DNA from 4 places in the Pantoea sp. BRR-3P genome. Region 1 is predicted to be linked to each of the others. Evidence: predicted binding sites of a transcription regulator. Region 1 holds the regulator's gene; each other region holds the start of a gene.
What was found. Region 1 encodes Fur, which represses iron uptake genes when iron is present. Its sites were predicted from a motif close to ATAATAATGAGAACNACTATCAA; they were not measured.

Region 1 (4,795 bases):
GCGTCGCTAAACGTCTGGGTGCATCTGGCGTGATTCGCCTGAACAAGCAGAGCGTACAGGTTATCGTTGGTACTCAAGCTGAAAGCATTGCTACGGCAATGAAAACAGTATTGAGCAAAGGCCCGGTTGCCGCATCGGTGGTGACATCAGCTGCAGCACCTGCTCCAGTGGCAAAACCACAGGCAGTGTTGAACTCTGAGAAGGCGGTAATCGCCACGCTGCTGGCGCCGGTAACAGGCGACATCGTTGCGTTGGAAAATGTGCCGGATGAAGCCTTTGCGAGCAAAGCGGTCGGCGATGGCCTGGCAATCAAGCCAACGGACAAAACTGTCGTTGCGCCAACCGCCGGTACCGTGGTGAAAATCTTCAATACCAACCATGCGTTCTGCCTTGAAGCGGAAAACGGCGTTGAGATTGTGGTGCACATGGGGCTGGATACGGTAGCGCTGGAAGGTAAAGGCTTTACGCGTCTGGTAGAAGAGGGGGCAACGGTAACTGCAGGTCAGCCAATCCTGGAAATGGATCTGGATTTCCTCAACGCCAATGCACGCTCGATGATCAGTCCGGTCGTTGTAAGCAATAGCGATGATTTTGCCGGTCTGAATATCCTTGCAACAGGTTCAGTGGTTGCAGGTCAGACCCCGCTGTATGAGGTTAAAGGCTAAGTCCTTGTGATTGGTCAGAAGGCAGGAAGCAATTCCTGCCTTTTTTGTTTTAAAACGACCAACAAACGGTTGTTTCCCGCCTGCGCTTTGTGGATCATACTCCGTTACTTCGTGGTACAAATCACCCGCTATAGTTTTTGAGGATTTTGAGATGAGTGAGGCTGAAGCCCGCCCAACGAACTTTATTCGTCAGATCATCGACGAAGATTTGGCGAGCGGTAAGCACAATAGTGTGCATACCCGTTTCCCGCCTGAGCCCAATGGTTATCTGCATATTGGCCATGCGAAATCAATCTGCCTGAACTTTGGTATTGCGCAAGACTACCAAGGCCAGTGCAATCTGCGTTTCGACGACACCAACCCAGTGAAAGAAGATCTGGAGTTTGTCGAATCCATCAAGCATGACGTGCAATGGCTGGGCTTTGAGTGGAGCGGCAACATTCGTTACTCCTCAGATTACTTCGACCAACTCTTTAACTACGCCGTTGAGCTGATCAATAAAGGTCTGGCCTATGTCGATGAATTATCGGCAGATGAGATCCGTGAATACCGCGGTTCGCTGACTGCACCAGGCAAAAACAGCCCTTATCGCGATCGCAGCGTGGAAGAGAACTTAGCGCTGTTCCAGAAGATGCGCGACGGTGGTTTTGAAGAGGGTAAAGCCTGCCTGCGTGCCAAAATTGATATGGCCTCTAGCTTCATTGTGATGCGCGATCCTGTGCTGTATCGCATTAAGTTTGCCGATCACCATCAGACTGGCAGCAAGTGGTGCATCTATCCAATGTACGACTTCACGCACTGCATTTCGGACGCCATTGAAGGCATTACGCATTCACTCTGCACACTTGAATTCCAGGATAACCGACGCCTGTACGATTGGGTGCTGGATAACATCACCATTCCTGTGCATCCGCGCCAGTACGAGTTCTCCCGTCTGAATCTGGAATACGCGGTGATGTCGAAGCGTAAACTGACGCAGTTGGTGAGCGAGAAGGTTGTGGAAGGTTGGGACGATCCGCGTATGTTGACCGTTTCTGGTCTGCGTCGTCGTGGCTACAGCGCCGCATCAATCCGCGAATTCTGCCGTCGTATCGGTGTGACTAAGCAGGATAATATCGTCGAGATGGCATCACTGGAGTCGTGCATTCGTGACGATCTCAATGAAAACGCGCCGCGTGCGATGGCAGTTATGGATCCACTGAAAGTGGTAATTGAGAACCTGCCAGCTGGGCATGAAGAGATCATCAGCATGCCGAATCATCCGAACAAACCGGAGATGGGCACGCGTGAAGTACCGTTCAGCCGCGAAGTGTGGATTGATCGCGCAGACTTCCGTGAAGAAGCCAACAAGCAATACAAACGTTTGGTGCTGGGCAAAGAAGTACGTCTGCGTAACGCTTACGTGATTCGTGCTGAACGCGTGGCGAAGGATGATGAAGGTAATATCACCTGCATCTACTGCACATGTGATGTAGATACGTTAAGCAAAGATCCTGCTGATGGTCGTAAAGTGAAAGGCGTTATTCACTGGGTGTCTGCGATTCACGCGCTACCGGCGGAATTCCGTCTGTACGATCGTCTGTTCAGTGTGCCAAATCCGGGAGCGGCAGAGGATTTCCTCACCACCATCAACCCGAACTCGCTGGAAACTAAACAGGGCTTCGTTGAGCCAGGCTTGCGTGCTGCTGAGCCAATGGCGCCATATCAGTTTGAGCGCGAAGGCTATTTCTGTGCTGACAGCGTCTATTCGCAGCCGTCCAAATTGGTGTTTAACCGCACCGTAGGTTTGCGTGACACCTGGGCAAAAATCGGCGAATAATCTTTTTTGCTGATAGTACGATAAGATCATGAAAGGGCGAGCAATCGCCCTTTTTTATTGTCTGCATTTGGCAATGGGTAATCAATTATTCTGCATGCCAGTTAATAGGTTTCTTTTGTCGTTTACGACTATTCTGACTTTAGAAAAATTAATCCATTTGGCCGTGTGAAAAACTTTTTTTCAGGTAGGCTATGCGCTCTTAAACGTTGCTTCGCGGGTTACCAAAGGAAAAAAAATGACAAGTCTCGCTCTGGAAGCCAAGCACAGTGTGGTTGTTTTACATCAACTTATCGAACGTATTTTCAATCAGGTCGAAGGCAGTGATGACAGCATCGACCTGTTTTTGTCGCACTTTCATCCCGAATTTAAAATGGTGACACCGCAAGGTAAACAGTTGGATCTTAATGAGATGGAAGCGCTGTTTCGCCAGTTAAATGGTCAACGCGAAGGTATGCGGATTGCGACCAGCGAGCACGCCATTATCTCGCAGCAAAGTGAGGAAGTGACGATTCAGTATCGTGAATTACAAATGATGAATGGCATCAATCAGAGCCGTATTTCACTGGCGGTTCTTGATTGCAGCACCAGCATTCCACGCTGGCGTTACCTGCAAGAAACCCTCATTGCCTGAATTCAGGTATAAAAAAACCGGCTCAAGCGCCGGTTTTTTTATACTGCATAGCACACTTAATTACTTATCGTGGAGCGTCTCGTCTTCGCGGCAGTCTCCCAGAGCACAGTGACCGTACAAGTACAGACTGTGGTTGCTGAGTTTGATACCGTGGCGAGTGGCAATTTCACGCTGGCGCGTTTCGATTGATTCATCGCTGAATTCGATAACCTTGCCACAATCCAGGCAGATCAGGTGATCGTGATGGTGCTGCTGGGTCAGTTCGAATACGGATTTACCGCCTTCGAAGTTATGACGGGTTACGATGCCCGCGTCGTCAAACTGGTTAAGAACGCGATATACCGTGGCCAGACCAATCTCTTCGCCCATATCAATCAGGCGTTTATACAAATCTTCCGCACTGACGTGATGGGACTCGGGTCCGGGTCCCTGAAGCACTTCCAGAATTTTCAGTCTGGGGAGCGTGACTTTCAGGCCAGCCTTCTTCAATGCGGAGTTGTTGTCAGTCATGCGGATATTGTCCTGTTACTTTGCTAGTCACTTGCGGCGCAGGGGCCTTGAATGTTTAGGTCAACGCGCATTCTCATTTGCGTCTCATTATAGAACTCAAGCAGTGAAATGAAAACCAAGGCAACGTCCTTAATCAATAAAGAGGGTAAGGATAATGTCACTAACGTCTTCAAGACCGGTAAGTTTTGGATTCCATTTCACTCAGCCTCATTCTACAGCCAGAGGAATAAGCGGGTGACCATTGCGGGTATTCTACAGATTTGCGGGGAAAAGTTAAAAAACCGTAGCTATTATTTTTATAGGAAATTCCGTTACCCGATGTGAGATAGCGCCCACATCGGGCAGAGAAGGGGATTAGGCTTCAATAATCTCTTTCAGCTGCAGCTCATCGAAGATCTGTTTCACCCATTTCTCAACGCGTTCATTGGTCAGTTCGGGTTGACGATCTTCGTCAATCGCCAGACCGAGGAAGTGTTTATCATCGGCCAAACCTTTAGATGCTTCAAAATGGTAGCCTTCGGTAGGCCAGTGGCCGACGATAACGGCACCATTTGGCTCGATGATGTCGCGAATGGTACCCATCGCGTCGCAGAAGTATTCGGCGTAATCCTCCTGATCGCCACAGCCAAAAAGTGCTACCAGCTTGCCATTGAAATCAATCTCTTCCAGCGTTGGGAAGAAATCATCCCAGTCACACTGCGCTTCACCATAATACCATGTCGGGATGCCCAGCAGCAGGATGTCGAATGCATCGAGATCTTCTTTGGTGCTCTTAGCAATGTCATGCACTTCGGCGACATCTTTACCCAGTTGTTTCTGGATCATTTTTGCAATGTTTTCAGTGTTGCCGGTATCGCTGCCGAAGAAAATGCCTACGATTGCCATGGGTTAGGTAACCTCTTAAATCCTGATTGTGAAAGTAAGTCAGTTGACTGCACAGTTATGCGAATAATAGCAGACCGGTAAAAAGTGCGGAACTTGTAAAGCCGTGACTTTTGTTCCAGCGTGCGGTTTGGGCACGCTACGACAGTTTGAGCTGTGCTAGCAGCATTTGTTCAATCAATTCGCTGCGACTGATGTTTTGCTGATCGGCCAGCGTACTGAGCGCGTCAACCGCCTCGCTGGACATTTTCAGCTCAACACGACGCAACCCACGCACTTTATCGCGCT
Region 2 (4,795 bases), 700 kb from region 1:
AAAGTGCGGCGTCATCAGGCCCACAAACGCAATTGGCCCCACCGCCGCCGTCGCTGCACCGCACAGCAGCGCAATCGCCAGCAGGCCAAGCAACTGCGTGCGCGCCACGCGCGTACCGAGCGCGGTAGCCATATCGCCCCCCATGCTCAGGCTGTTAAGCGCCTGCGACAGAAGAATCGCTACCACGCCGCCCACCAGCACCGCCGGAAACAGCGTGCGCAGCACGGTAAAATTGCGGATATCCAGCGAGCCGCTGTGCCAGAAGCGCAGGTGATCGTAGATGTCAGGGTTGAGCAGCGACAGGCCGGATGTCAGCCCATCCAGCACCGCGCCAAGCGCGACGCCCGCCAGCGTAAGACGCACCGGATTGACGCGCCCGCCGCCAATCGCACCGGTCAATGCCACCAGCAACGAAGAGAGCAGTGCACCGGCAAAAGCGAAGCCAAGCCAATCCACCGGCGAATCTGCGCCGAACAGCGCTATGCCAATCACCACCGCGAAACCGGCTCCAGCATTGACGCCGAGAATACCGGGATCGGCCAGCGGGTTGCGCGTCAGGCTCTGCATTAAGGCACCGGCCAGCCCGAGCGCCACGCCCGCCAGCAGACCAGCCAGGGTGCGCGGCAGGCGCGCGTCACGCACAATCACACACTCCGCGCTGTTACAGCTGGAGGTAAGCGAATGATAAACATCGGGAAGCGGTATCGATTTGGCCCCTAGCATCAAGCTAAGAGCGATGAGGAGCAAGAGCAGAATCCCTGAGCCTGCCAATGCACGGATCTGGCGCATAGCGTTCTAAACCTTCACTGTTCAACGTCGTCGCATGCGCGATGCAACTTGATAATGGTTATCGTTATTACTCGCGTTTAGCTATGTTACCATGACTCGCCTCGCGGACGATGAGGAAAATTGGTGCAAAAAGGCGAACCTATGAACAAATCTTCCCACTTTATCGATCTTTCACTGCTGAAAACCCATCCGGCTTTTCGCGCGGTATTTATTGCGCGCTTTATCTCGATTGTCGCGCTCGGCATGCTTGCCGTCGCGGTGCCGGTCCAGATCCAGCACATGACAAATTCACCGCTGCTGGTAGGATTGGCGGTGACACTGGCCGCTGCGGGCATGTTTATTGGTCTGCTGACCGGCGGCGTATTGGCAGATCGCCATGAGCGCAAAAAGCTGATTCTGCTGGCCCGATCCACCTGCGGCTTAGGCTTTATCGCGCTGGCGATCAACGCCGTGCTGCCGGAACCCTCGTTAATCGCCGTTTATCTGCTGGGCTTCTGGGATGGCTTCTTCGGGGCGATTGGCGTCACCGCGCTATTGGCCGCCACGCCCGCGCTGGTGGGGCGTGAAAATATTATGCAGGCCGGAGCCATCACCATGTTAACGGTGCGCTTCGGCTCGATTTTGTCACCTGCGATTGCCGGTTTGGTGATTGCCCACGGCGGCGTAACCTGGAACTATGGTCTCGCCGCGTTCGGCACGCTGCTCACGGTGTTGACGCTGTTAAAATTACCGCACTTGCCGCCTCCGCCGCAGCCGCGTGAACATCCGCTGAAATCCCTGGCCGCTGGCGTGCAGTTTCTTTTTGCCAGCCCGATTGTCGGCATGGTGGCGCTGATTGGTGCACTGGTAACCTTAGCCAGCGCGGTACGCGTGCTCTATCCCGCACTCGCGCCGCATTGGTCAGTGAGTGCTGACCAGCTGGGTTTGCTTTACGCCGCGGTGCCGCTCGGTGCGGCGGTGGGCGCGTTGACCAGCGGCAAACTGAAACACGCCGCGCGTCCAGGGCAGTTAATACTCGGCAGCGCGATTGCGGCGTTTATCGCCCTTGGTTTGTTTAGCCTGATGCCGAACCTGCCGCTGGCGTTAGCTTGCCTGATCGCCTTCGGTTACTTCAGCGCCATCAATAGCTTGGTGCAATACGCGATGATTCAAGCGCTCACGCCCGATCATTTGCTTGGTCGCATCAATGGGTTGTGGACCGCGCAGAACGTCACTGGCGATGCGATTGGTGCAGCGGTGATTGGCGCGATGGGTTCCTGGCTGCTGCCACCGCAGGCCGCTGCGGTGTTTGGCTTCGCCGCGGCGCTGCTGGGCATGGTGATGTGGTTAGTGATGGGGCGTTTACGTCGTTACCACCCGCCAGCGCCAGAGCTGGCGGAACAGGTATCATGATTTAACGAACAGTTTTTCCAGACGCGCGAGCAGATTGCTGGCGCTGTAGTAATCGAGACGGAACGAATCGACACCCAATTCGTACACCTGCTTGTTTTGCACCGCAGCATTCTGCGCCAGGAACGGATTGCTCAGCACCGACTGCGTGGTTTTGTCGTCGGCGGCAAACAGCAGGAAGGTTTTACCCGTCAGGCCGCTGGCGAGGTTTTCGCCTGACAGCTGAATGATGTCTTTACGCTGTCCCATGCTGTGGCTCTGCTCCACGCTGGCCGGCGGTACCGCCAGGGTGAAACCGAGTTGTTCCAGCAGCTTGCCCTGCGCCGAGGCGGCGGTCCACAGGTTGACCGCGCGCCCACCGCCGTTCCACACCATGGCGGAAACCGGCTGCGGCGGCAGCGTGATGGCTTTCTTCAGCGCGGCTTCGCGATCGTTGAAGGCGTTAACACGCTGTGCCGCCTGAACTTCGTGGCCGGTGGCCTGGCCTAATAGTGTGACCACATCCTGCCAGCTTTTATCGTCGTAGTTGACCACTAACGTCGGTGCGATGGCAGAGAACTGATCGACGAGTTTGATGGCGGAGTCATTGCCGGTGGCGCTGACGATGATCAGGTCCGGCGCTTCGGCTGCTACCGCTTCGGCACTCGGTTCACCAATGTACAGACGTTTGAGTTGGTGCTGTTTGGCGACCTCGCTCCATTGGCGGAAGAAACCCTGCTCGTCGGCCAGACGGCTATTGGGTGCAGTCGCACCCGAGGCGATGACCGGCGCATCAATCGCCAGCAGCGAACCGGTCAGCGTGACGCTGGTGGAAACAATACGCTGTGGCGCTTTGTTTAAGGTGAGCGATCCGTTAGCCCCTTGAAGGGTGCGCGGCCAACCTTGTTCGGCATGCGCGACGCTGGTGAAAATCTGGAAAACACTCATTAGGGCTGCAATAGCCCAAAAACCGCATTTATTCATAAGTTTTAGCCCACTTTTTAGCATATTGCCCTGTTCAGCGTCAGCGCCTGATTACGTCAAAAGGTCGCTGAAATCCCGCGAATGGATTGACACTTTTGCCCAATCGACGTAGGTTACAGGCCCATAATAAAAATGATAATCATTCTTAATAATCTTATCATTTATAGGTGAAAATTATGGTGGAAACGACCACGTTTGAAAATGCCTGGCTGAAGGATTATTCCGCGCTTTGCCGTGGTTTTCTCTTTACCTCGCCGTGGCGCAGTTTGGCAACGCAAGGATGCTATACCACCATTAGCGCGCCGGTACATGATGCCGCGTCGCTGCAGGGTGATTTCCAACAACAGCTGCGTCAGCACTTTGCTGCCGCAAAAAAACAGGGCATCGCCAATCCGATTCTGGTCGGGGCGATCCCATTCGATGTCAGCCAGCCTGCGGCGTTGTTTATTCCCGAAGCCCATCAGACCTTCAATCGCGACGACCTGCAAAACGCACTGCCGCAAGGCATCAGCGATCTGCCAGAGGTGCGCCGTCGCACGCCGGTACCAGACCACGATGTCTTCCTCAATATGGTGGCAGATGCGGTAGCAGCCACGCAGCGCGGCGAGCTGGATAAAGTGGTGCTGTCGCGCCTGATGGATATCGTCACGGAGCAGCCGGTGGATACGGCAACGTTGATGCAGCGCGTGATTGCGCAGAATCCGAATAGCTACCATTTCCATCTGCCGCTGCCGCAAGGCGGTGCGCTGATCGGTGCCAGCCCGGAACTGATGCTGCGTAAACAAGGTCGCGATTTCAGTTCTTGTCCGCTCGCCGGATCTGCACGGCGCAATCATGGCGATGCGCAGCAGGATCGCGCGGCAGGTAACACGCTGATGAATTCCAGCAAAGATCGCCATGAACACAAACTGGTGACCGACGCGATGCGCGATACGCTGCAGCCGCGCAGCCGTTTGCTGTCAGTACCGAGCACGCCTTCGCTGATCACCACCGCTACGCTGTGGCATCTGGCGACGCAAATTGACGGCGAAGTCCAGAATGAGCAGGAAAATGCCCTGTCGCTGGCCTGCCTGCTGCATCCAACGCCGGCGCTGAGCGGCTTCCCGCATCAGCGCGCGCAGCAGCTCATCCAGCAGCTGGAACCTTTTGATCGCCAGCTGTTTGGCGGCATCGTCGGCTGGTGCGATAGCGAAGGCAATGGCGAATGGGTAGTGACTATCCGCTGCGGCACCGTGCACGGCACGCGTGTGCGGCTGTTTGCCGGCGCGGGCATCGTCGCCGACTCCCAACCTGAATCAGAATGGCGCGAAACCGGCGTGAAGCTGGATACAATGTTGCGCGCCTTTGGACTGCAATAAAGGAAAGAGCATGAGCATTCCCTATACTCGCTGGCCGGACGATCTGGCCGCGCGCTACCGCGAAAAAGGCTACTGGCTGGATGTACCGATGACCGATATTTTGGCGCGTCATCAGCATAACGATGCCATCGCGGTGATTGATGGCGATCGTCAAATTAGCTATCGCGAATTGGATGTACTGAGCAGCAACCTGGCCGCCGCGCTACAGCGTCGTGGCCTGCAAAACGGTGATACTGCGCTGGTGCAACTCGGCAACGTGGCCGATTTTTATGTCACGGTGTTTGCGCTGTTCAAGC
Region 3 (4,795 bases), on a different replicon from region 1:
TCATCCAGCGCCAGCAGGCGCAGAGGGCGCAGAATGAATAACACCGGCAGGGCGGCCATTACCAGTCGCGGCAGTAACCACCACAGCGCATGGCTGTTCTCCTGCGTCAATGCGCCTCCGCCCCAGATAAATACGGCAGACAATGAACGATCGTAGAGGATGGATAACAGCAGATTGACGGCACCGCAGTAGAGATTGACGAGCATCCCCGCCAGCGTTAACGCTAGCGGCGTAAAACCCTGGCGCAGGCTCAGCAAAAATACCACCGCAAAAGCGGTAATGGCGCCGCTTAAAGCGATCCATTCACGACTGGCCAGCAGCCAAGTTGGGCCAATCAGTGTCGCCAATGACAGTGCCAATGTCGCCCCGGACGCTATGCCAAGCGTCATCGGCTCTGCCAGCGGGTTACGCAGGGCTTGCTGCATGACAACGCCGGTAAAACCGAGCGCCAGGCCGCACAGCAGTGCCATGCCTTGACGCGGTAACCACATCAGCGTGAACATCTGCTGTTGCAGGCTCGGCATGGCGGTGCCACGTAGCGCTTGCCAAATCGCGCACCACGACAATTGATGGGCAAGTTGTTCAAGACACAACATGAGTGCCATCGCGAACAGCAACAATGTTAACCCGGCGCAGTGACGATTCATGTGTGCGCCTCTAATGCGGCTACTAATGCCTCGGCGAAGCGCACGGCGGTCAGAACGCCACCTTCGGTCGATAAACCGTCCGGCAGCGTCAGTAATCTGTGCCCACCGGGGCGCGTTAAGATGTGCCATAGCGGTGATTGGAGTATCGGATTGAGATCGATTTCCGGCCATGACGGCAACAGCACGAGCCAACCCGGCGGCAAGGAGGTGAGCTGTTCCAGCTCTAGCGTGGCGTAACCCTGCGCACCGACCGTAAATGGCGTGCTGTGCGGCAAATCGAGTAAAACCAGCACGTCATTAAATAAGCTTCCCGTGCCGAGCAACATCACATGCAGCGTATCAAGAGGATGTAATAAATAGATCGGTTTGTCCTGAAAGCGTGCGGCGCGTTGCCGTGCGACAGCCATCCGTGCTAGCAGACTGCGCATTACACTCTCGGCGCGCTGATTCGCACCGGCCAGCTGCGCTAGCGTATGCAGATTTTGCTGCGCGCGTTGCCAGGGCTGTGGGCCACTCACGGGAAAGTAGTGCAGCGGTGCGATACGCGAAAGTTGCGCTTCAGCCAGGCGATGCGCGGGCGTCACCAACAGCTGCGTCGGCTGTAACTCATACAGCGTTTCGTAATTGGGTTGAAACAGCAAACCCACATCTGCAACCTGCTGCGGCAGCGCAGGTTGGCTGAACAGGCGGCGATACCAGTCCGGCGCGGCCACCCCCACTGGAGTGACGTTGAGCAGCAGCGCCATTTCGGTCAATCCCCAATCGAGGATCACCCAGCGCGGCGCGGTATCCGCCCATGTGGGAAATGAATACAGGGCAGCGCCTGTCAGCGCGCCCAGTAAAAGTTGTCGACGACTGATTACCACTGATAGCTCACCGTGGCGATCAGTTGGCGACGTAAACCAAAGTGGCAACCGAGATCGTTACAGTTGCTGATGTACTGTTTATCGGTAAGGTTCTGTAGGTTGAGCCCCAGTTGCCAATCCTGCCAGCGATAGCGCATCATCGCGTCGTAAACCAGTGCTGCCGGCACTTTCAAGCTGTTGTCAGTGGTGGCATAGCTGGTTCCGACGTAGCGTCCGCCACCGCCAATCGTTATGCCCTCTAGCACGCCAGGCAAGGCGTATTCTGTCCACAACGTGGCGCTTTGGCGAGCAATGGCGACGGGCTGCTTACCTTCAGTGTCATCATTGGCAGACAACACTTTCGGGTTGGTCAGCGCATAAGAGGCGTTCACCAGCCAGCGCGAAGTAAGGTTAGCTTTGGCATCCAGCTCAAATCCCTGCGAACGGATTTCGCCGGTTTGTACTGAATAGTTAGCATGCTCAGGATCGGCGGTCAGCACGTTAGTTTGGCGCAGATCGTAAAGAGCGGCGCTGAACAGCGCGTTAAGGCCATTCGGCTGATACTTCACGCCAACTTCAGACTGCTTGCCTTTGGTGGGGGTAAAAGCGTTTCCGTCAAACGAGGTGCCGGCCTGCGGCTGGAAGGAGGTACCGTAGCTAATATAGGGCGCGATGCCGTTATCAAAGTGGTACATCAGGCCTGCTCGACCAGTGGTGGCGTAATCATTCAGTTCAGTACGCGAACCGGCAACCCAGTTCTGGCTGCGAGTTTGTGACCGATCGTAGCGCCCGCCTAGATTCAGGATCCACTGGTTCCACTTCATGCTGTCCTGCAGGTAGAAGCCGAGCTGAGTCATAAACGAGCGATTATGGTTATCGATCAACAACGGATCGACCGGCGTACTGTAATCAGGATTGAGATAGCTGATATCTGACGCCGTACCATAGCCGCTGTTTTGCCGCAGATCGTCGTGCACGTAATCAACACCAAGCGTCAGCGCGTGGTTGACTGGCCCCGTATCCAGATTGCCCTGCAGATTGGTATCCACGTCAAAGGCGTTAAACGACTCAATCACCCGCATGCTGTCACGGCTCACCGTGGCCGAACCGTCATTCACGGTGGCGTTTGGATAGACCATTTGATAATCGCTGCTGGTGTGCAGATAGCGCAGATTCTGGTGCACGCTCCAGATATCATCAAATTTATGCATAAAGTCATAGCCGATACTGGCTTGTTCACGGCGATAGTAATCAAAGCCCGGTTGGCCACCGTAAAACTTATCGGAGTAATTGCCCTGCGCCAGTTTGATCAGGCTGCCTTCCAGCGGTAGCTGATTATAAAATCCGGTGTAGGGATCTTTGCGGAACTGCCCGAGCAGCGTCAGACGCGTGTCGTCATTCGGCTGCCAGGTGAGGGCAGGGGCGATGTCATAATGTTTGTATTTGGTGTAATCGACCTGCGTGTCATTGCGTGACCAGGTTCCGGTCAGGCGTCCCAGCCAATGTTCATCGTTATCCAGCGCGCCGGAGAGATCGAGGCCGGTTTCAAACAGGTTATGGCTGCCGGTACTGACAAAAATCTGGTGGATCGGCTCAGCGGTTGGGCGCTTACTGATTAGGTTTACCACGCCGCCGGGACTTGCCTGGCCGAACGTAACCGAACTTGGGCCTTTCACTATTTCAAGGCGATCTAATAGATAAGTATCGTAATTCGGACGTGACCAATAGGTAACGGTGGGTAAGCGCAGGCCATCCAGATACTCATCGGCAGAAAAACCGCGAATTGAGATGTCATCAAAGCGATAATCTGCGCCGCCACCCTCCGCGCCAATCCCGCTGTTATAACGCAAAGCCTGCGAGACATTCAGCGCCGCCTGCGAGGCCATCTGCGCCTGCGTTATCACCGAAATACTCTGCGGCGTTTCAATCAATGGACGCGTGCTTTTAGTGACGCTATCGGCTTTTTTCGCCACCTGATTCCAGCTGTCAGCATCGGCGCTATCGCTCTCAACGCTGCTGGCGGTAACGGTAAGTGTGCTGTTATCAGCATTGTTTTTCTCCGCCGCCCAGCCCGATGCGCTGCTGATGATCATCAGTAAGAGTGCGCTTAAGGGCGTGCGTTTGAAGGTGCAGTGACCCGGCATTTATTTTCCCCGATATAGTCCAATGGCCTCATTTAGTGATACAAATGATAATCATTACTATTTTATTTAATAGCGTCCTGCTGGCGGCTTTACGCGGTATCACCGACGAATCGCGCACAACGGACATCAATCGGCAATCTAACGGGATTGGATGAGATGGTGTTGCAGAAATTAACGCAGGCGGAAGCGCTCCCGCCGCAGCCTTTAGTCGCCACGCGCGAGATGCATTACCACGCTGGACGTGAGGAGCGCTGGCACGCCCATGAAGTCGCGCAGCTGATATTCTGTTTTCAAGGAGTGATGCGAGTACAAACGCAGACCGCATCATGGACGTTAACGCCGGGCCGTGCGCTGTGGCTACCGGGGACTATTCCGCACGCCTTAATGGCATTAAGTGATATTCGCAGCCTGAGTTTGTACCTTGATCCCAAACTGGCGCGCGCCTTTTGGCCGCAGACACATAGCATGATGATTTCGCCGCTGCTGCAGGCGCTGATGCAAACGCTGGTGGAGAATGAGCAGCAGGCGCAGCCCGAGGCGGCGCGCGTAGAGTTAATCATGCCGCTATTACTGGATGAGATTCGTCGCGCACCGGCAGGCCCGGTGTGTAATTTGCCACTGCCCAGCGATCGCCGTTTGCTGAGTATTTGCCAGCAGCTACTGCAAGCGCCGGCCAGCAGCGATACGCTGGAAGCATGGGGACAGCGCGTCGGCGCGAGTTCACGCACGTTGGCACGTTTGTTCCGCGATCAAACCGGCATCACCTTTACGCAGTGGCGGCAGCAGTTACGATTATCCGAGGCACTGGTGCAATTGGCGCAGGGGCAAACGGTCGTTCGTATCGCCAATCAGCTGGGCTACCAAAGCCCCAGCGCATTTATCTCCATGTTTCGCCGTTTGATGGGGGAAACGCCGCAGCGATTTTTACGGATTTCAGCCTGAAATCGCCACGGCTTTGCAGGTTAATGGGCGCTGGCTGTGGGGCGTACGGTGATTTCACTGGTATCAACGTCGCCAGGTTGATCGATGGCCCAGCTCACCGCTTTGGCAATCGCTTCGGGTTTGAGTGCAATCTGGCGATAACGCTTCATGGCTTCCTGCGCCACGCTATCGGTAATGGTGTCAGCCAGTTCAGACTCCACCACGCCGGGATTAATCA
Region 4 (4,795 bases), on a different replicon from region 1:
CTTCGGGCTGCAACGGCGTTGGCTGCGTGCGCTCACCCCAGTCACTTACGTCCGTAAGCACCTAGGGATTTGCACACTTGCCGCCTTGCTGCAGCCCGAGTGATTGGGGGAATAAATTAACTAAATGATTAAAAGAGCAAATTAAGCTGCGGTAGACGACGTCTGTTGCGTCGCTGGTCGCATGTCGTGCCAGTTGGCTTCGATAAATTCAATTGCCGCAGCGCGCGTTAGCGGCCCTGCCACGTTATGCCAACCGGCGGGAACGGGAGCGAATGCTGGCCACAAACTGTATTGCTGGCGCGTGTTAAGCAGCACCAGAAATTCCAGCGCATCGTTATCAAACGGGTTTTGTTGTTCAGACATGGTGATTACCTTCAGAGGGTGAGGTTGGGGATAGAAAATCGGCCAGCAGCCAGCGACAGCCGTCGATCAGACCGCCGCGCCAGCACAGCGCATCGTGCCCTCCGGCGTAGCGGCGAAAATGTAATTCGTGGCCAGCGGCTTCCAGCACCGGAGCGATCTGCTGGTTGACGTACACCATGTCCGCCTCGCGATCGCCCACTTCCTGGAAGATCTTCAGCGTGCCCGTTGGCAATGTGCCTTGTTGCAGACGCTGCAACAGCAGGCCCGGCGCGTGATGTTCACGATTGGCGTAGTCGCGGAGATATTGCAGGTTGGGCCACCAGAATGAGCCGGATTGCGTAAGAATGCGGCCAAAGCGCTGCGGCCAGTGCAACCCGGCATACAGGGCGGCGAGTCCACCGTAGCTTTGCCCGGCCACCAACGTGCGATCGGCATCGCTGCTGAATGCCGCGTGTTGCTGAGCCAGCGGCAGTAGCTCTTGCTGCACCGCCTGCCAGAAAGTTTCATTGCACGGTAATTCCGCTTCGCGATGCTGGCTGTCGATGACATCGATAAACAGCCAGCAGGCCGGCGGCAGTTCGCCAGCGGCGGTGACCTGATCCAGTGCGCTAAAGATCGGCTGGCCGTACACCCAGTTTTGTCCGTCGAGCAGAATTGCCAGCGGACGCTGTTCAGGCCGGTCGGTTTTACCCGTGCTGTAGATCCAAACCTTGCGCGTAACCTGGAGCAGCGTGCTGCGCCACCGCAGCGTTTGCAGCGTATCGGGCCAGGTTTCGGCGAGTCCGGCATCCAGCGCTCGCCACGCCGATTGATCCGGCGCATCCGGCATATGCGCGTTGCTCAAAGCAAAGCGACGGCTGCTGAGAAACGGCGGGGTGGGATTGAGCTTGTCGGGAATCGCCAGCGGCATCAGCGAAATCCACCATTTACGTTGCAGCGCGCGACAGGTGTCATCATCGCCACAAAATAGCGGCGGCAGCTGTTGCGCAGTGACCGGAATCAGGCTGTAACTGCCGCGCCAATCGGATTCAATCGGCGTAGACCAATGCCAGACGTTGCTGTCCCCCACGCGCGCCAAACTTTCTGGCGCTTCGCTGTGGTGATCGGTGACGCCATTAATATCGATATAAACCCGTTGCGTAGAAGAAAGTGCGGAATGACCTTGGGGATCGCGCCAAAAAAAATGCATGGAGGTCTGACCCTGCTCATCACGTTCCACCAGCGGTGTTCCGGTGGCATAAAGCCGCTGCCACCAGCCTTCGCCGCCCACATCAGCTTGTCGCAACCATTGCGCAACGGTTCCCGCAGGCAACCAGGTTTTTGCTGTTTTTTCTGCATGCGTTAGAAACATTCTGCAATCCATCTCCAAATTTTGTTCATAGTCTTTACTTAATCAAAGCTAATGCAAATGCTATTGATAACGATTTACATTTGCAATATGATTTTTCGCGCCTAAGAAACCTTCGGATTTTCAGTGGATTATTTTGTGAGAGAGGTCACGCGGGGAAATTAGGGCCGTAAATAATCGATGACAGTAATATTTCAATCCGTTACAGCCTCTGCTATTAGGCGAGGACCTCTGAATGGATTATTTCATCTACAAGGCAGTTTGAAATAGAGATGGCGACTATGTCTATTAAAGTAAGAAAATCAGCAATACCTGCTGTGGCACACCCGTTCAGGTTCAATCCTGTCTATCTTTCACTGGCCTCAATTTTGTTAGTGGCACCGGTGTCCGCCGAAGAGACGATTACCGTTAACGCCGAAACGCACGAAAGCGTCACCGCACCGCTACAAGGCTATGTGGCGAAAGAGAGCGCGGCAGGCACAAAAACCGCCACGCCGTTGCGCAAAACCCCGCAATCCATTTCAGTGATTACGCGTGAGCAGATGGACGATCAAGCGGCGGCATCGGTGGCGGATGCGCTAAGCTACACCAGCGGCGTGCTAACCAACTATCGCGGTAACTCCAACCGTAATGATGAGATTATTGCGCGCGGTTTCCGCTATGCGCCGAAGTTCCTCGACGGCCTGAGCTACGGCTTGTCCGGTCAGGCTGGCGCCGCGGGGCAGATCGATCCCTGGCTGCTGGAGCGCGTTGAGATGATTCATGGTCCCGCCTCGGTGCTGTACGGCCAGGTGAATCCGGGTGGCATCGTGGCGATGACCAGCAAACGCCCGACGGCGCAAAGTATTCATAAAGTGCAGCTCAGCACTGGCAATCAACATTTGGGTGAAGCGGCGTTTGATTTCGGCGGTAAGCTAAATGATGACAACACGCTGTTTTATCGCCTGAACGGTATCGCCAGCACCAAACACGAGTTCGTTAAAGATAATAAACAGCAGCGTATGGCGATTGCGCCGGCCATTACCTGGCTGCCCAACGCCGATACCAGCTTTACGCTGTTGACGCTGTATCAGAACGAGCCGAAAGCGGGCTACCGTAACTTCCTGCCGGCCAACGGAACGTTGTTCAACACCAGTGCCGGACGGATCCCTTATGACTTTAACGTCAGCGATCCGAGCTTCAACGAAGCCAAACGCGAGCAGACGTCGATTGGTTATATTTTCGAGCACAATCTGAACGACAACGTCAGCTTCACGCAGAATCTGCGCTACAGCAACATGGATGAGTCGTACAAATATCTGGTGTATACCGTTGATGCGGATAACGATCACTCGATCAACCGTCGTCCGCAGCACGACAAGATCAAGTCAAAAGAGTTGGGTCTGGATAACCAGCTGAAAGCCACCTTTGATACCGGGAATGTTGCGCACACTGTGCTTGGCGGGCTGGATTACAAGTGGAGCGACGTAGATAACAAATTGTGGCTCGACAGGGGCGATCAATACATTCTCGATTGGGCTAACCCAACGCGTATCAGCATCAACGAGAGCGATTTGACGCTGACTACCAGCACCCGTAAGAAGCTCGATCAGGTTGGTGTTTATCTGCAGGATCAGCTGGAGTGGAATCAGTGGAACCTGCTGTTGTCAGGCCGTAATGACTGGAGCGAAGTGCGTACACAGGATCGCACCGATAACAGCGAAACCCAGCAGAATGATAACAAGTTCACCGGGCGCGCCGGTTTGCTGTATGCGTTCGATAACGGGATTTCGCCATACATCAGCTACAGCACCTCGTTTGAACCCAACCTGAACAGCGGCGCGCCGGGCACCGATCCGTTCAAACCGACCACCGGTGAACAGACAGAAGTGGGCGTGAAGTATCAGCCGTTGGGCTGGGATGCGGTGTTTACCGTGTCCGCGTTTGATATCACGCAGAAAAACATTACCGCTTATAACAACGTCACCGGCTATAACGAGCAGATTGGTAAAGTGCGTTCAAAAGGTATTGAAACCGAAGCGCATGCGCAGATCACGCCAGAGATCAAACTGCTGGCGGCTTATACCTACACCGATGCGGTGACCAAAGAGAGCAGCATCACCGAACGTATTGGTCACTCGCCGTCCAGCATTCCGCGTCATGCGGCCTCGGCGTGGGGCAGTTATACCTTCCTCGATGGCGTGCTGAATGGCTTTACCCTTGGCAGCGGCGTGCGCTACACCGGCACCGCGCCAGCGGATGAAACCGGCACCAATAAGGTTCCGCATTACACGTTGTACGACGTGATGGCGAAGTATGAATTAGGCGAAGCGGCGAATTCGCTGCGCGGTACCACGCTGCAACTTAATGTGAATAACGTGGCGGACAAACACTATGTCGCCTCGTGCAGCAACACCAGCGCCTGCTTCTATGGCAGCGGTCGTTCCATTGTTGCATCGGTTAATTACAGCTGGTAATTCCGTCGGCGGTCTTACCGGCCGCCGTTTCTTTTACATTCCGTGCGGCTGGTATGCACCTGTTACAACTCCTCACCGGTTTTAGGAAAATACTGTAATTATGAGACTGTCATCACTATTCAAGGCACGCTAAAATAATCGCTTCTCATTCAGCAAAGGTGTTTTTGTCACGATGTTATCGCGTTTCACACTGGCCACTTTGATGGCAACCTTAATGCTCACCGGCTGTGCCCGACTGGCTGCCGTTACCGGTACATCCCCTGACAGCACTGCGACGGCGGATACCTCCGCGGCTCAGCCTGCGACCGGCGCGCCAATCGAAAATAATGACACGCCAACCCCATTTGAAAGCGGCCCGACGGTGATTAATGTTTCGCATCTGGTTACGCGCACCGATGATGGTTCAACCATTTATTTAACGGTTGATGGTCAAAATGCGGGACTGTTGCAGAAGGGCGAAAAGAAAGAGATTCGTGTCGCGCCAGGTAAACACCAAATTGGCGGATACGTGCAGACGCTTTTTGGCTTTGGCAAAGTGACGATTGCTTCAGTGGATGTCACCACCGATCCTAATAGTCCGAAAAATGTTGTTTATTCGGTAACCCGCCAGAAGCCAACGTTTAGCGAA

Region 2: AAGR08_RS16365 (isochorismate synthase) is a predicted target of Fur. The motif match lies at 3,268-3,290, and genes of this name have one in related genera.
Region 3: AAGR08_RS22660 (TonB-dependent siderophore receptor) is a predicted target of Fur. The motif match lies at 3,675-3,697, and genes of this name have one in related genera.
Region 4: fes (enterochelin esterase) is a predicted target of Fur. The motif match lies at 1,772-1,794, and genes of this name have one in related genera.

The regions. Positions count from the first base shown of each region.
Region 1 covers NZ_CP155066.1:2,823,623-2,828,417, reverse strand. Annotated here, with positions in the region: gene nagE (N-acetylglucosamine-specific PTS transporter subunit IIBC) at 1-665, shown strand, start outside; gene glnS (glutamine--tRNA ligase) at 817-2,484, shown strand; gene AAGR08_RS13160 (hypothetical protein) at 2,720-3,115, shown strand; gene fur (ferric iron uptake transcriptional regulator) at 3,176-3,625, opposite strand; gene fldA (flavodoxin FldA) at 3,980-4,510, opposite strand; gene ybfE (LexA regulated protein) at 4,647-4,795, opposite strand, start outside.
Region 2 covers NZ_CP155066.1:3,524,826-3,529,620, forward strand. Annotated here, with positions in the region: gene fepD (Fe(3+)-siderophore ABC transporter permease) at 1-789, opposite strand, end outside; gene entS (enterobactin transporter EntS) at 931-2,181, shown strand; gene fepB (Fe2+-enterobactin ABC transporter substrate-binding protein) at 2,176-3,141, opposite strand; gene AAGR08_RS16365 (isochorismate synthase) at 3,318-4,499, shown strand; gene AAGR08_RS16370 ((2,3-dihydroxybenzoyl)adenylate synthase) at 4,510-4,795, shown strand, end outside.
Region 3 covers NZ_CP155067.1:688,510-693,304, forward strand. Annotated here, with positions in the region: gene fhuB (Fe(3+)-hydroxamate ABC transporter permease FhuB) at 1-647, opposite strand, end outside; gene AAGR08_RS22655 (ABC transporter substrate-binding protein) at 644-1,513, opposite strand; gene AAGR08_RS22660 (TonB-dependent siderophore receptor) at 1,507-3,636, opposite strand; gene AAGR08_RS22665 (helix-turn-helix transcriptional regulator) at 3,793-4,578, shown strand; gene AAGR08_RS22670 (SDR family oxidoreductase) at 4,599-4,795, opposite strand, start outside.
Region 4 covers NZ_CP155067.1:140,880-145,674, forward strand. Annotated here, with positions in the region: gene AAGR08_RS20250 (MbtH family protein) at 142-363, opposite strand; gene fes (enterochelin esterase) at 356-1,714, opposite strand; gene AAGR08_RS20260 (TonB-dependent siderophore receptor) at 1,993-4,167, shown strand; gene AAGR08_RS20265 (hypothetical protein) at 4,340-4,795, shown strand, end outside.